2 regions of the Consotaella aegiceratis genome follow, and region 1 is predicted to be linked to the other one. Evidence: predicted binding sites of a transcription regulator. Region 1 holds the regulator's gene; the other holds the start of a gene.
What was found. The regulator PhoB, encoded in region 1, activates phosphate uptake and scavenging genes when phosphate is short. The targets are predictions, from matches to a motif close to TGTCATNNANCTGTCAT.
Positions count from the first base shown of each region.

Region 2: a site for PhoB is predicted at 4,984-5,000, ahead of SMD10_RS12620 (CehA/McbA family metallohydrolase). Genes of this name have one in related genera too.

Region 1 covers NZ_JAZHFT010000013.1:71,583-79,598, forward strand. Annotated here, with positions in the region: gene pstC (phosphate ABC transporter permease subunit PstC) at 1-372, shown strand, start outside; gene pstA (phosphate ABC transporter permease PstA) at 369-1,688, shown strand; gene pstB (phosphate ABC transporter ATP-binding protein PstB) at 1,770-2,516, shown strand; gene phoU (phosphate signaling complex protein PhoU) at 2,533-3,273, shown strand; gene phoB (phosphate regulon transcriptional regulator PhoB) at 3,278-4,012, shown strand; gene SMD10_RS11360 (GNAT family N-acetyltransferase) at 4,074-4,565, shown strand; gene SMD10_RS11365 (GNAT family N-acetyltransferase) at 4,600-5,061, opposite strand; gene SMD10_RS11370 (GcrA family cell cycle regulator) at 5,111-5,650, opposite strand; gene SMD10_RS11375 (aspartate aminotransferase family protein) at 6,079-7,290, shown strand; gene argF (ornithine carbamoyltransferase) at 7,299-8,016, shown strand, end outside.
Region 2 covers NZ_JAZHFT010000016.1:34,538-42,553, forward strand. Annotated here, with positions in the region: gene SMD10_RS12590 (Hsp20/alpha crystallin family protein) at 99-623, opposite strand; gene SMD10_RS12595 (Hsp20 family protein) at 716-1,195, opposite strand; gene minC (septum site-determining protein MinC) at 1,471-2,226, shown strand; gene minD (septum site-determining protein MinD) at 2,269-3,084, shown strand; gene minE (cell division topological specificity factor MinE) at 3,081-3,344, shown strand; gene SMD10_RS12615 (cell wall hydrolase) at 3,473-3,928, shown strand; gene SMD10_RS12620 (CehA/McbA family metallohydrolase) at 3,979-4,878, opposite strand; gene SMD10_RS12625 (ABC transporter substrate-binding protein) at 5,094-6,209, shown strand; gene SMD10_RS12630 (ABC transporter permease) at 6,296-7,207, shown strand; gene SMD10_RS12635 (ABC transporter permease) at 7,204-8,016, shown strand, end outside.

The DNA of each region.
Region 1 (8,016 bases):
GTGCCCCAAAGCCTGCGCGACGGATCGCTGGGGCTGGGCGCGACGGAGTCTGAGACGATCAAGCGGGTGATCCTGCCCGCCGCGCTTCCGGGCATCGTTTCGGCGCTGCTGCTCACCGCCTCGCGCGCCATCGGTGAAACCATGATCGTGGTGCTGGCCGCCGGCGTTGCAGCCAACCTGACGGCCGATCCGTTCCGCGCGATGACGACGGTGACGGTCAAGATCGTCAATCAGTTGACGGGCGACCTGGAGTTCACCTCGCCGCAGACGCTGGTGGCGTTCGCGCTGGGCATGACGCTCTTCGTCATCACGCTCTGCCTCAACATCTTCGCCCTCTACATCGTGCGCAAATATCGGGAGCAGTACGAATGACGGACGCGACCGCCAACGGCTATCGCGCGGCCAGCGCTGCCCCGGCCCGGCGAGATATCGGCATCAAACGGCGCTATGCCGCCGAGCGGCGCTTCCGCTTCTATGGGATGGCGGCCATCGCGATCGGCATCCTCGCCCTGATCGCACTGCTTTGGAGCGTTTTCTCCAAGGGCTACACAGCCTTCTGGCAGACGGAGATCCATGTCCCGATCACCTTTTCGGAACAGGTGATCGATCCCAAGGGCACTGGCGGCAAGGACCAGATGGCCCTGCGCATGGCGGACTATCCGAAGCTCGCCCGCGAAGGCCTCGTCGCTGCTCTCGGCATCGATCCCGAAGACCGCAGCGCGGTGACGGAAGCCAGCAAGCTGATTTCGACCGGGGTGCGCGTCGATCTGCGCGAGATGGTCATGGCCGATCTCACGCTGATCGGCAAGACGCGGGAGGTCTGGCTCTATGCCAGTTCCGAGCTCGACAGCGCCCTGAAAGGCCAATACGACCTCTCGGTCGACGAAAGCCGGCGGCCGATCAGCGACCGACAGCTTCAGTGGGTCGAAAAGCTGAAGGACGAAAGTCGGCTCGAGCAGCGCTTCAACTGGGGCCTGTTCACCTTCGGAGCATCCAGCCGCGCCGAGACGGCGGGCGTCGGCGTCGCCATCGTCGGCTCGTTCTACATGATGCTGATCGTGCTGGTGCTGGCGCTGCCGATCGGCGTCGCGGCCTCGATCTACCTGGAGGAGTTCGCGCCGAAGAACCGATGGACCGATCTGATCGAGGTTAACATCAACAATCTGGCGGCCGTGCCGTCGATCGTCTTCGGCCTGCTCGGCCTGGCGGTGTTCATCAACTGGTTCGGCCTGCCGCGTTCGGCGGCCATCGTCGGCGGCCTGGTGCTCACCTTGATGACGCTGCCGACGGTGATCATCGCCACGCGCGCGGCGTTGAAGGCCGTCCCGCCCTCGCTGCGCGACGCCGCGCTCGGGGTCGGCGCCTCGAAGATGCAGATGGTCTTTCACCACGTCCTGCCGCTCGCCCTGCCGGGCATCCTGACGGGCACGATCATCGGCCTCGCCCAGGCGCTGGGTGAAACGGCGCCGCTGCTTCTGATCGGCATGGTCGCCTTCGTCGCCGACTATCCGGACACGCCGCTGGATGCTTCGACGGCCCTGCCGGTGCAGATCTACATGTGGGCCAACGAAGCCGAGCGCGCCTTCGTCGAGCGGACGTCGGGCGCCATCATCATCCTGCTTCTCTTCCTCGCCGCCATGAATTTGACGGCCATCTTTCTGCGCCGCCGCTTCGAGCGGCGTTGGTAGCAGCAACGGACCCTTGCCATGGAACAGACAGTGCCGACGCAATTTCAGGAGCCGGTCACCAGGGCCAACTGGCCGGTGAAGATGGACGCCAAGGACGTGTGCGTCTTCTACGGAGAAAAGCAGGCGCTCTACAATGTCGATCTGGAGATCCCCGAAAACCAGGTGACGGCCCTCATCGGGCCGTCCGGTTGCGGCAAGTCGACCTATCTGCGCTGCCTCAACCGCATGAACGACACGATCGACATCGCCAGGGTGACGGGCACCATCACGCTCGACGGCGAGGACATCTACGCGCCCGACCTCGACGTGGTGGAACTGCGCGCGCGTGTCGGCATGGTCTTCCAGAAGCCGAACCCGTTCCCCAAATCGATTTTCGACAATGTCGCCTATGGACCGCGCCTGCACGGACTCGCCCGGTCGAAGGGGGAGCTCGAAGAGATCGTCGCCACAAGCTTGCGGCGCGCCGGCCTGTTCGAGGAGGTCAAGGATCGCCTCAACGAACCGGGCACAGGCCTGTCGGGCGGCCAGCAGCAGCGTCTGTGCATCGCCCGCGCCATCGCCGTCTCGCCCGAGGTGATCCTGATGGACGAGCCGTGCTCGGCGCTCGATCCGATCGCCACCGCCAAGGTCGAGGAACTGATCGACGAGCTGAAGGAGAACTTCACCATCGTCATCGTCACCCACTCGATGCAGCAGGCGGCGCGTGTGTCCCAACGAACCGCCATGTTCCATCTCGGCAATCTGGTCGAGGTCGGCCCGACCGAGAAGATGTTCCAGAACCCGGACGACAAGCGCACCCAGGATTACATCACCGGCCGCTTCGGTTGAGCCGGCAGGAGGCACCATGGAAGAACATACCGTCAGATCGTACGACGAAGAGCTGCGCTATATCGTTCGCCGGATTTGCGAGATGGGCGGCCAGGCCGAGCGGCTGGTCGAGCGCTCGGTGACGGCGATGACGCGCAACGACCTGCCGATGGCGGAATCTGTCGTCGTCGAGGACGCGCTGCTCGACGCCGCCCAGCGCGAGCTCGACGAGCGCGCGATCCTCACCATCGCCAAGCGCCAGCCCATGGCGCAGGATCTGCGCGAGATCGTCGGCGCCATCCGCATCTCCAACGACCTGGAGCGCATCGGCGATCTCGGCAAGAACATCGCCAAGCGGGTGATCGCCGTGCACGACCATCCGCAGCCGCTGCAGCTGGTGCGCGGCATCGAGCACCTGTCCGAGCTGACGCTGGAGCAGCTCAAGGAGGTTCTGGACGCCTACGCCACGCGCGACTATCACCGCGCCGAGATGATCCGCGACAAGGACGAGGCGATCGACGCCATGTATACGTCGATCTTCCGCGAACTCCTCACCTACATGATGGAGGATCCGCGCAACATCTCGGCCTGCACGCATCTGCTCTTCAGCGCCAAGAACATCGAGCGGATCGGCGATCACGCGACCAACATCGCCGAGACGATCTACTACATCCGCACCGGCGCCCAGATGCCGATGGAACGCCCCAAGGGGGACCGCACGGCCTCCATGGTGGTTCCGCCGGAGGAGGGGGCAGCGACGACGGACGTCGAGGGTTAGCCGCATGAACGCACGTATTGTGGTGGTCGAGGACGAGGAGGCTCTGGGCCTCATCCTTCGATACAACCTGGAGGCCGAGGGTTATTCGGTCGACACGATCATGCGCGGCGACGAAGCCGACCTGCGCCTCAAGGAAGACGTTCCCGACCTTCTCATCCTCGATTGGATGCTGCCCGGCCTGTCGGGCGTCGAGTTGTGCCGGCGCCTTCGGACCCGGGCGGAAACCGAGCGCCTGCCGATCATCATGCTGACGGCGCGCGGCGAGGAATCGGAACGCGTCCGGGGCCTGTCGGTGGGGGCCGACGACTATGTCGTCAAACCGTTCTCGACGCCGGAGCTGTTGGCGCGGGTTCGCGGCATGCTGCGGCGCGTCAAGCCGGAGAAGATCGCCAGCCAGCTCGCCGCGGGTGACATCGATCTCGATCGCGAGACGCGCCGGGTTCGCCGGGCGGGGCGCGAGATCAAGCTCGGGCCGACCGAGTTCAAACTCCTGGAATTCCTGATGCAGGCGCCCGGCCGCGTGTTCTCCCGCGAGCAGCTTCTCGACGGGGTCTGGGGCCGCGACATCTATGTCGACGAGCGCACCGTCGACGTCCATGTCGGACGGTTGCGCAAGGCGATCAACCGCGGTCGCCAGCGCGATCCGATCCGCACCGTGCGCGGCGCCGGCTATGCCCTGGACGAGCACTTCGCGGCCAAGATGCCGGCCCGTGTCGACGGGGCCGCCGCGAGCAATTGAGGCTCGGGCACTTCCGCGGCGTTGACGACGGGCAGCGGCGCCGGCAAGTGTCTTTCGATGAATGGCTCGATCCCGACCCTATAGACTGGACGATGGTTCGGCATTGGTCGATCTCTGGCGGCAGACATGGATTGCCACCTATGAAGGGCAACTCGGCCGGCCCGCCACCGACAAGATGCTTGCGCAGCTTCGCGACCAGGGCTGTTCGGCGATGATCTCAGGCAACGACGAAACGGCGCTGTGTGCCGTGTGCGACGGCATGATCGTCGGCAGTGCGATTTTCGCCGAGCGGGGAGGGACGGCCTATCTATGGGGCATGTACGTCCATCCCGCATTTCAGCGTCAGGGGATCGGCGAAAGCCTGCTCGCGGCCGTGTCTGCGGCATGCTCCGGCCGGAGACTGGAAGTCCAGGTGCTGAAGACGAGCCTTGCGGCCCTTCTTTTTTATCGAAAAGCTGGATTTTCCGATCTGGGTGAAGTCGAGGCCGACATCATGCTGTCGGTGAAGGCGCAGGTGGTCGTCATGGGGCGGCGTCTCGACTCGGAAGTCTGAGCCGCCGCCTGGGCGTCCGGCCGCCGTTCCGACCTCAGGCCGAAAGCCGCTTGCTCATGTAGACGGTGGTGCCGCCGCGAAACGGCTCTTCGCGGTCGATCCCATAGCCAAGGCGTTCATAGAAGGCGACGTTCTCGGCGAAGGCCTTGTTAGTGTAGAGCTTGATCAGCCGGTACTGGAGTTCGGCCGCCACCGTCTCTGCGCGCGCCATCAAAAGTCGGCCCAGGCCCTGTTTCTGATGCTCGGGCGACACGGCGACATTCTCGATGAGCAGGGCATCGGGGTGGAGAACCAGCTCGACGAGGCCCAGAAGCACACTCTCCCGCTCGGCGAGATCGATGCGATGGGCGGCGACCGCCATCTCATAGTCGGCGGTCATCGGCAAGGGCTCGCGGCCGATCACCGGGACCCACTTGGCATAGGCGCGGCGGGTCAGCTCGCGGACCGCTGCGGCATCACCCAACCGGGCGGTGCGCCACGCGACGGCGTTGCTCATCGCAGCACCGCAGGGCTACGAGGATTTCGACGGGAGGAAAGACGACGGCTCAGCGAACGCGCCGCCGTTCGGAGGGCGGCTGAAAGGCGAGCTTGGCGTGGTAGGTGCAATAGGGCGAGCCGTCGCCCGCATGGTTGCCGCAAAAGCGGAAATCTTCAGAAAGCGGGTCGCCCAGCGGCCATTTGCAGGTCCGCTCGGTCAGCTGCACGAGGGTCAGGTTGCGCGAGATCGGCACGACTTCGCCGTTGCGGGGCTCCTCGACGGTTTCGGCCACCAGGTCCGTCATGGGCTCGGCCTTGAGCGCCGTCGCGCCGACCGAGCGCGGAACCGCCGCCGGACGCTGCTGCGCGATGCGCACGGTCGCTTCCACGCGCCGGGTATCCTCGACGATGGGCTCCACCACCTTGCCGGAATTGGCGGCCTGGCTGACCGCCGGCGCCTTGGCCCGACCCTCGAGCTTCAGCCGATGGACCTTGCCGATGACGGCATTGCGGCTGACGCCGCCAAGCTGAGCGGCGATCTGACTGGCACTCAGCCCCTCGCTCCAAAGCTGTTTGAGAAGCTCGACCCGCTCGTCAGTCCAACTCATCCAGAAAGCTCCTAAATTGGCTCGCTGGTGCGGCGTTCGGAATCCATTATCGTCCCGAGATCGAGATCCCAGGGGACATGGTACTATATGTACTCGATAACTAAAGTCTGCCGCACCAAATCTTGTGTTAATCTAAATTTAGCCCATCGGCTGACTCGCTGACAAGAGTCGGGCGGCCCTGACGAATCGGTTTATCGGTTTTTCCCCAGCTTGTCGGCTCGGTGGCACGGCTCCGACATGGCGATCGGACGGCCGATCGCGACGAGACATGATCGCGCAGCGGCGGGACTTTCATTGACAATTTGCCACGGGGCCGTGGTATACGCATCTTTCTTTAGATGCATGTACGGTGGTGTCGTCGAAGCCTGCCTTAGCGGCAGGCTTCCGTGTTTCGGAGACGGCCCGCATTTCTTGAAGAAGCTAAGCCCATGGCCCCGACGTCCGCAGAGCATTCGCCGCTTTATTCCACCTACGCCCGGGTGAATCTGCGCTTCGAGCGAGGCGAGGGCGTCTGGATCTACACCGACGACGGTCGCCGTTTCATGGATCTGTCGGGCGGCATCGCGGTGAACGCGCTCGGCCATGCCCATCCGCATCTGGTCGAGGTGCTGAAGAGCCAGGCGGAAAAGCTTTGGCACACCTCGAATCTGTTCGAGATCCCGGGGCAGCGGCGGCTGGCCGAGCGGCTGGTCGAGGCGACCTTCGCCGACCGGGTGTTCTTCACCAATTCCGGCGCCGAGGCGCTGGAGGCCTCGATCAAGACGGCGCGGCGCTATCATTACGTCGAGGGCCGTCCCGAACGCTATCGCCTGATCACCTTCGAAGGCGCCTTCCACGGCCGGACGCTGGCGACGATCGCCGCCGGCGGTCAGGCCAAATACCTGGAAGGCTTCGGCCCCAAGGTCGACGGCTTCGATCAGGTGCCGTTCGGCGACATTGCGGCGGTCGAGGCGGCGGTCACCGAGGCGACGGCCGGTATCCTGATCGAGCCGATCCAGGGCGAGGGGGGCATCCGTGCCGCATCGCCGGAGTTCATGCGGGCACTGCGCGACCTGTGCGATCGTCACGGTCTGCTCATGGTGCTCGACGAGGTGCAGACCGGCATGGGCCGCACCGGCCGGCTGTTCGCGCACGAGGCGTCCGGCGTTACCCCGGACATCATGGCGGTGGCCAAGGGCATCGGAGCGGGCTTCCCGCTCGGCGCCTGTCTGGCCACGGAAGATGCGGCGCGGGGCATGACGCCCGGCACCCACGGAACCACCTATGGCGGCAATCCGCTGGCCATGGCGGTGGGCAACGGCGTGCTCGATGTCGTTCTCGCCGACGGCTTCCTGGAGCATGTCCGGGACGTCTCGCTGCTCTTCAAGCAGTCGCTGGCCTCGCTCAAGGACCGGTATCCCGAAATCATCGAGGATGTCCGGGGCGAGGGGCTGCTGCTCGGCATCAAGCCCAAGCTCGGCAATGCGGCTTTTGCGGCCGCGCTGCGCGACCAGGGCGTCCTGACGGCGCTGGCCGGCGAGAATGTCGTGCGCCTGCTGCCGCCGCTGATCATCAAGGCGGACGAGGTCCGCGAGGCGACGGGCCGGATCGAGGCCGCCGCCGCCTCCCTTTCATCAGAGACAGAGCGGCAAGTTGGATGAGTGAGCCCATGTCCAAGTCCCAACAGCCCCGGCATTTCCTCGATATCGCCGAGACCAGCCAGACCGAGCTCCGCTCTATCCTGAACGATGCCGCCAGGCGCAAGGCGCTCGGCCGCGACGGGCCGAAGCCGCTCGACGGCAAGGTGCTCGCCATGGTGTTCGACAAGCCGTCGACGCGCACGCGCGTCTCCTTCGATGTCGGCATGCGCCAGCTCGGCGGCGAGACGCTGTTTTTGTCCGGTGCTGAGATGCAGCTCGGCCGCTCCGAGACGATCGCCGACACGGCGCGCGTGCTGTCGCGCTATGTCGACGTCATCATGATCCGCACGACCCGGCATCAGCGCCTGCTGGAAATGGCCGAATACGCGACGATCCCGGTGATCAACGGGCTGACCGACGACACGCATCCGTGCCAGATCATGGCCGATCTGCTCACTCTGGAGGAAAAGCGCGGGCCGGTGGCCGGCAAGACGATCGCCTGGTCGGGCGACGGCAACAACGTCCTGAACTCGTTCATCGAGGCCTCGGCCGCCTTCGACTTCAAGCTGAAGATCGCGACGCCCGAGGGGTCCGGCCCCGACATGCGCTATGTCGAGAGCGCGCGGGCCAGGGGCGCCAAGATCGTGCTCACCGACGATCCGGTAGAGGCGGTCACGGATGCCGATTGCGTCGTCACCGACACCTGGGTGTCGATGGGGCGCGAGGCGCAGGCCCGTGGCCACAACG
Region 2 (8,016 bases), on a different contig from region 1:
GGCGCCCGCCTCCGGTCTGAACATTTGGTGCCGGGCGTGGCTAACGCCCGGCACCATGTCGTTCATGCGGAAAAAAGACTCTGGAGCGACACCGCGATTCAACGCGAATGCAGCTCGCTCTGGCCGTTGATCGGGATCCGCTTGGTGCGGGCGCGCGCCTTTTCGGTCTTCGGCAGAACGACCGTCAGCACGCCGTTCTTGAAGGAGGCCTGGACGGTCTCTTCCTCGACATCGTCGCCGAGCGGGATCCGGCGCTCGAAATGCCCGAAATAGCGCTCGGAGAATTGGCGCTCCTTGTCCTCGATTTCCGACTTCTTCTCGCCGCGCAGCGTCAGGACGCCGTCGTCGAGCAGCACTTCGACATCCTTCTCGTCCAGCCCCGGCATCTCGGCCGTCACCTTGACTTCCTTGTCGGTCTCGGAGACTTCGACGCTCGGCCAGCCTTGCGCGAAGGCGGGGCGGTCGAGCGCAAGCGGATTGCCGAAATTCCGGAAGGCGTCGTCGAACAGCCGGTTCATCTCGCGGTGAAGCGCAAGGAACGGGCTTTCGTTCAGCGTGCCATAGGGCGGCTGCGGCGTCAGCTTGTCGCTGCGTGTCCACGGAATGAGATCGCGTACGTTCATGGTCAACCTCCTCGATTCTGAATGAGCGTGATCATCGGGCGCCGGCCGGATGCCAGCGCCCACATCTGTCTCGATGTTCGCCGCTGCGGCGATCAGGCAGCGTCGCTCTGGACGCCGTCGGCCTGCCGTTCTCCGGCGATCGCCGGGGTCTCGGCACTGATCGCGATCTGCCGTGGCTTCATCGCCTCGGGCACTTCGCGCACCAGGTCGATGGTCAGGAGACCGTCGGCCAGCGAGGCGTTCACGATCTTCACATGATCGGCCAGGCTGAAGCGACGTTCGAAGGAGCGGCCGGCGATACTGCGGTGGAGATACTGGCCCGGCTCTTCGCTGCCCGGTTTGCGACCGGCGACGATCAGGAGATTGGGCTGGTAGGTGAGATCGAGATCATCCGTCGTGAACCCGGCCACGGCGAGCACGATGCGATAGGCATCCTCGCCGGTCTTTTCGATGTCGTAGGGTGGCCAGGAATCGATCGGCTGTGCGCCGGCGGTGTTTTCGAGAAGATCGAACACACGATCGAAGCCGACGCTCGATCGGAACAGGGGAGAAAAATCAAGGTTGGTCCTCATAACCACATCCTCCAATGAGCAACATGGATACGAAGGGCGCCAAAGAGCGGGCGCCCTTTGACATCCGGTCCGCAAGGGCAACCGGAGCACCAAAAATATGGGCGCCGGGACCTGTCGATTCAAGAGCTGTCACAGGTTCGCAACGGGGTGGAGCGAGGCGTGCCGCGGCATGCCTGTAGAGGCCTCACTCCAGCGTCGGGCAAGCCCGGAGGAGTTAGTTAATGCGCAGTTAACCGAACCAACACGGGTTGGTCGGCAATCAGCGATTGGCAAATATGACAGAAGCCTCAGCCTCCCCCAACGCGGTGCGCCTGCGCGGCCGGTCGTTCCTTGCCCTGGTCCTGTCGCCCGAGCTGCCGTTCGGTCCGTGGCTCGACCAGCTCGACGATCTGGCGCGGCGTTCGACGGGGTTCTTCCTGAGCCGTCCGATCGTCCTCGACGTCACCGGACTGAAGCTCACCCGCGACGATCTGGCGGGGCTGATCGAGGATCTGAAGACGCGCGGCGTCCGGATCATGGGAATCGAAGGCGCCAAGTCCTCGCTGCTCGGCCCCGGCATGCCCCCGGAAATGCGCGGCGGCCGTCCGGCGGGCGACATCGAGGTGCCGGAAACGCCGGTCGCCGCTGCCGTTCCGGCGGCAAAAAAGTCCGCCGAATCGCAGCAGGAGCCGGTTCAGGTGGAGCGGCGCATGCCCGGCGCGACGCCGTCGCTGATCGTCGAGGAACCGGTGCGCTCCGGCCAGTCAATCATGTTTCCCGAGGGCGATGTGACGGTACTTGGTTCGGTCGCCTCGGGCGCCGAGATCATCGCCGGAGGCTCGATTCACATCTACGGCGCGCTGCGTGGGCGCGTCATGGCGGGCTCGGCGGGGCATCCCGACGCGCGCATCTTCTGCCGCAAGCTCGAAGCCGAACTGATCGCCATCGACGGCCTTTACAAGACCGCTGACGACATGGGCCAGCATCTTCGCGGCCAGGCCGTGCAGGTCTGGCTGGAAGGCGACGTCATCAAGACGGCGCCTTTGAACTGAACACCACGGTCTGAAACACGCACCTGGAAGGAATAACGAGTAATGGCAAAAGTACTGGTCGTCACATCGGGCAAGGGAGGGGTCGGCAAGACCACTTCGACGGCCGCCTTGGGTGCCGCGCTGGCGCAGACAGGGCAGAACGTGTGCGTGGTCGATTTTGACGTCGGTCTGCGCAACCTCGACCTCGTCATGGGAGCCGAGCGGCGCGTGGTCTACGACCTCATCAACGTGGTGCAAGGCGATGCCAAGCTGGCGCAGGCGCTGATCCGCGACAAGCGTGTCGATACGCTGTCGCTGCTGCCGGCTTCCCAGACCCGCGACAAGGACAATCTGACGCCGGAAGGTGTCGAGCGTGTCATCAACGAGATGCGCAGCAAGTTCGACTGGATCATCTGCGACAGCCCGGCGGGCATCGAGCGCGGCGCGACGCTTGCCATGCGTCATGCCGACGTTGCCGTGGTTGTGACCAATCCGGAGGTGTCGTCGGTACGCGATTCCGACCGCATGATCGGCCTTCTGGACGCCAAGACGGCGCGCGCCGAACGCGGCGAGCGCATCGAAAAGCATCTGCTGCTCACCCGTTACGATCCGCAGCGCGCCGACCGCGGCGACATGCTGAAGGTCGACGACGTGCTCGAGATCCTGTCGATCCCGCTGCTCGGCATCATTCCCGAGAGCGTCGACGTGCTGCGCGCCTCCAATCTGGGCACACCGGTCACCATCAACGACACGTCGAGCGCCCCGGCGCGCGCCTACAGCGACGCGGCACGGCGGCTGATGGGCGAGACGCTGCCGATGACCATCCCGGAAGAAAGAAGGGGCCTGTTCGGCAAACTCTTCCAGCGGAGGGCCGCATGACGATGTTCAGCTTCTTCAACCGCAGAACCACGGCGCCGGCTGCCCGCGAGCGGCTTCAGGTGCTCTTGGCGCACGAGCGCGCCGTCATCGGCCAGACCGATCTGGTGGCGATCCTGCGCGAGGAGATCCTCGGTGTCATCGCCAAGCACGTGCCGGTCGACCGCGATAAGGTGCAGGTCAAGATGGACCGGGGCGACGTGGTCTCGACGTTGGCCGTCGATATCGAGATCCCCGGCATGGCGGCGGTCGCCGATCACTGACCGGATGGCCGCAACGAAAACGAGGATGCCGTTGGCGCCGGTCATGACAATCGGCGGACGGCGTTCAGGAATCCGTAAACCATAGGCGCCATGATCCCCTCCGGTCCGTTTGGACTTCGGAGGCGATCATGGCTCTGCATTCCTTTCGCCGGAATGCCCTCATTCTTGCTCTTGTCGTATTAGCTGGCTTGGCCGGCTGCGCGTCGCTGCGCGTCGGCTCGCGCCTTTCCTCGCGCGACTGCATGGCCCGTGTCATGTATTTCGAGTCGAACCGGTCGAGCGACGAGGGCATGATCGCCGTCGGCACGGTGGTGATGAACCGCGTCGATTCGCCCGATTTTCCCAATTCCGTCTGCGCGGTGGTGGGACAAAAGAATCAGTTCGCACCCGGGGTGCTGACCCGGTCGATGGAGGTGGGCAAGGAGCGCGCCTACCGGAATGCCGACCGGGTTCTGAAGGGCGCGCGCCACGCCCAGGTCGGGTCGTCCGAGTTCTTCCACACCGCCGGCCTCAAATTTCCCTACGAGAACATGTTCTACATGGCGGTCGCCGGCGGTAACGCCTTCTACGTGAAGCTGCGCTGAGGCCGGCGGCGCGACGGCGCATCCCCGTCGTCTATGCTTAAGATTCGCGCTTAGAGCCAGATCGGGTTGGACCAGGCGCGGTTGCCGGCCGCGTCGGCGACAACGATGCGCAGCCAGTCGCCGCGAAAGGCTTCGAGCGGCAATTCTCCGCGCGTCATCTGCTCTCCGGCGACGCATTCGGCGCGACAGCCTCGTCCGACGAGCGAATAGACGCAGGCAGGCGTGGACCGGATGATCGCTTGGCCGTCGTCCAGGGCGATGTCGTGGATTTCCGGTCCCTGCGACGCGTAGTAGCGGCCGGCCTTCATCGCGTCGAGGATCAGGTCCGGTTCGTTGGCCTCGGCCTTCAGCATCATCCAGCCGCCGAAATGATCCGGGATCTTGAAGTGTGCGTCGTCGGCGGCATAGCCGGAGAGGCGGTAGCCCTCGTTGAGCAACTGGTCCAGCAGCGCGTTGCCGTCGCCTCGTCCGCACTCCACCTCGCAGCCGGTGTTGTAGATCTCCACCGCATGGGCGATGCCGGCCATGGAGCGGCCGTCCTCGACGGTCAGCGACGACCATTGAGGGTGCGCGATGGCGAGAAAGGCGCCGGCCTCGACGGCACGGCGCGCCAGACCCACCGCATCCTCGTCGGCACCGGTCGCAGCGAAGTCCATCGGCAGGCCGACGGCGACCAGATGCCAGATGTCGCCGTGGCTGTTCTGGGGCGCATGCAGCTCGGCGCCCGGCAGAGTGGTCAACCGGTTCGTGCGGAAAGACGTCGTGTCGGTGACCGGGAAGCCGAACCGCTCCAGGAAGTGATCCGAGAGGCAGAGAAAGTCGTAGCCGGCGTTTTCGTAGCGGCGGCATACGGTTTCCGGCGGCAGCGCGCCATCCGATCGGTCCGAATGCGTGTGGATGTTGCCGCGCAGAAATCGGCCTGGCGCGGTGAAGGCTTCGAGTCCGGTCATCGGGTACCCTTTTAGATTTTAGCCTCGCTTACGACCGCTCGATTGCGCCCGGATGACAGCCGGCAGAATTCTGCAACCGGCGCCCGGCAGCGCCATCCCGAGTGGCGACACGCAAGTGTCATCGAGCGGTGATACCCGACCCTTCGGTTCCCAACGGACGCCTTGGCTTTCGTTTCTGTCGGTTCGTCCCTGCGAGGGGCATGAAAGGGTCTACGATGAAAACCACGCTCACCCGCATCACCGCGCTGGCGGTGACGCTGTCGCTATCGACCAGTCTGGCCGCCGCCCAGGCATCCGATGCCAATCCGTCGATGGACGATCTGGTGGCCGCGGCCAAGGAAGAGGGTCAGCTGACCACGATCGCGCTGCCGCACGACTGGTGCAACTACGAGGGCGTGATCGAGGGCTTCAAGGCCAAGTACGGCCTCACGGTCAACGAGCTCAATCCCAATGCCGGCTCGGGCGACGAGATCGAGGCGATCAAGGCGAACAAGGGCAACACCGGCCCGCAGGCGCCCGACGTCATCGACGTCGGCCTGTCCTTCGGTCCCGCCGCCGCCAAGGATGGCCTGCTGATGCCCTACAAGGTTGCCACCTGGGACGACATTCCGGATGAGGTCAAGGACCCGGATGGTGCCTGGTACGGCGACTATTACGGCGTGCTCGGAATCGGCGCGAATCTCGATCTGGTGGACGCGACGCCGCAGAGCTTCGAGGATCTGCAGAAGTCCGACTACGTGAACGCCGTGGCCCTTCCGGGCGACCCGCGCACCGGCAACAGCGCCATCATGTCGATCTATGCCGCAGGTGTAGCCGGCGGCGCCAAGACCGGCGAAGAGGCCGCCGCCAAGGGCCTCGAGTTCTTCAGGACGCTGAACGATGCGGGCAATTTCGTCCCGGTGACGGGCGACGCCTCGACCTTCGCGCAGGGCACCACGCCGGTGCTGCTGAACTGGGACTATCTGCTCCTGTCCATGCGCGACACGCTGAACGGCAATCCGCCGGTCGAGATCGTGGTACCGGAAGACGGCGTCGTCGCCGGCGTCTACGTGCAGGCGATCAGCGCCTATGCGCCGCATCCGAACGCCGCCAAGCTCTGGATGGAATACCTCTATTCCGACGAGGGCCAGATCGAATGGCTGAAGGGCTACTGCCATCCGATCCGCTTCAACGCGATGGCCAAGGCCGACAGCATTCCGCAGGACCTGCTCGACAAGCTTCCGCCGGCGAAGGCCTATGAAAAGGCAGTCTTCCCGAGCATCGAGGACCAGGATGCGGCCAAGGTGGCGATCGCGGAGCAGTGGACCGGCGTCATCGGCGGCGTCGAATAATCACCGCCCTCCGGCAGGGCCAGCGCCGGGACCGGACCGGCGCCGATCATCTGCCCACGACCTCCATCCGCTCGAAACGAGGTGCCATGGCCTCGACCGCCACAGCGCTCGACGACACCCGAATCCTCGCCAACCAGGGAGGCGCGCTCTCGCGCCGGCTGGGATGGGCGTGGGTCGGGGTCGTGCCGTTCTTCGCCTTCGCGCTGCTCTTTCTGATCGGGCCGACGCTCTATCTGGTCGTCGGCGCGTTCCAGACCGCGGATGGCACCTATACGCTGGCCAACATCGCCGCCCTGGCATCGCCGCAGATCGCGGCGGCCTATCGCCTGTCGATCGAGGTCAGCCTGGTCTCTGCACTGATGGGCACGATCACAGGGTTCCTGCTCGCCTATGCCATCGTCCATGGCGGGTTGCCGCGCTGGATCCGGCCATCGATCGTTACCTTCTCTGGTGTGGCATCCAATTTCGCCGGCATTCCGCTCGCCTTCGCCTTCATCGCGACGCTCGGCCGTCTCGGGATGGTGACGCTGTTCCTGCGCCATACCTTCGGCATCAACATCTACGCCCTGGGCTTCAACCTGTTGTCATTCTGGGGGCTGACGCTCACCTATCTCTATTTCCAGCTGCCACTGATGGTTTTGATTATCACGCCGGCCATCGACGGGCTGAAGGCCGAATGGCGCGAGGCGGCGCAGATCTTGGGTGCGTCGCGATGGCACTATTGGCGGCTGGTGGCGCTGCCGGTCCTGGCGCCGTCGATCCTCGGCTGCTTTCTGCTGCTCTTCGCCAACGCCTTCGGCACCATCGCGACGGCCTATGCCCTGACCGGTTCGCAGCTGAACATCGTGCCGATCCTGTTGTTCGCGCAGATTCGGGGCAACGTTCTCTACGATCCCAATCTCGGCTATGCGCTGGCCTTCGGGATGATCGTGGTCACCGGGCTGTCCAACGTCCTCTATCTGGTGCTGCGCGCCCGGGCCGAGCGGTGGCAACGATGAAGCCCTCGCGCATCGCGCCTGCCGTCATCGTGGTTCTCGGAGCGTTGTATTTCCTGCTGCCGCTCGTCGCCACCTTCCAGTTCTCTCTATCGATGCTGCGCGGTGTCTGGAGCTTCGAGGCCTATCGCGTCGTCTTCAACGATCCGCGCTTCGTCTCCAGCGTCATGTTCTCGGTGGTCGTCGCGCTTGCCACGATCGCCCTCGGCGCGCTTCTGGTGGTGCCGACGGCCTATTGGGTGCGGCTGAAGTTCCCGCGGTTGCGGCCGGTGGTCGAGTTCGTGACCCTGCTGCCGCTGGTGATCCCGCCGATCGTCCTCGTGTTCGGCTACATGCGGTTCTACAACTCGTCGTCGCTGCTGCCGCTGACGGCGAGCGTGTCGGGAACCAACGTCCTGCTGGTGCTCGGCTACGTCGCCCTGTCGCTGCCCTACATGTTTCGCGCTGTCGACACCGGCATGGCGGCGATCGATCTGCGCACGCTGACGGAAGCCGGCGAAAGCCTCGGCGCCAGTCGCAGGGCGATCCTGACGCGAGTGATCTTTCCCAATGTTCACGCGTCCATCCTGTCCGGCGCCTTTCTGACCTTCGCCATCGTCATGGGCGAGTTCGTGCTGGCGAGCTTGCTGAACCGTCCGACTTTCGGACCGTATCTCTCACAGATCGGCCAGGATCGGGCCTACGAGCCCTCGGCTCTGGCGACGATGGCGTTCGCCTTCACCTGGCTTTGCATGGGATTGATGCAGGTCTTCGCCGGTCGCAAGCCCGGCGGTCGGCGCGCCATGCGGACCCTGATACCCTTTCCGAGGCGG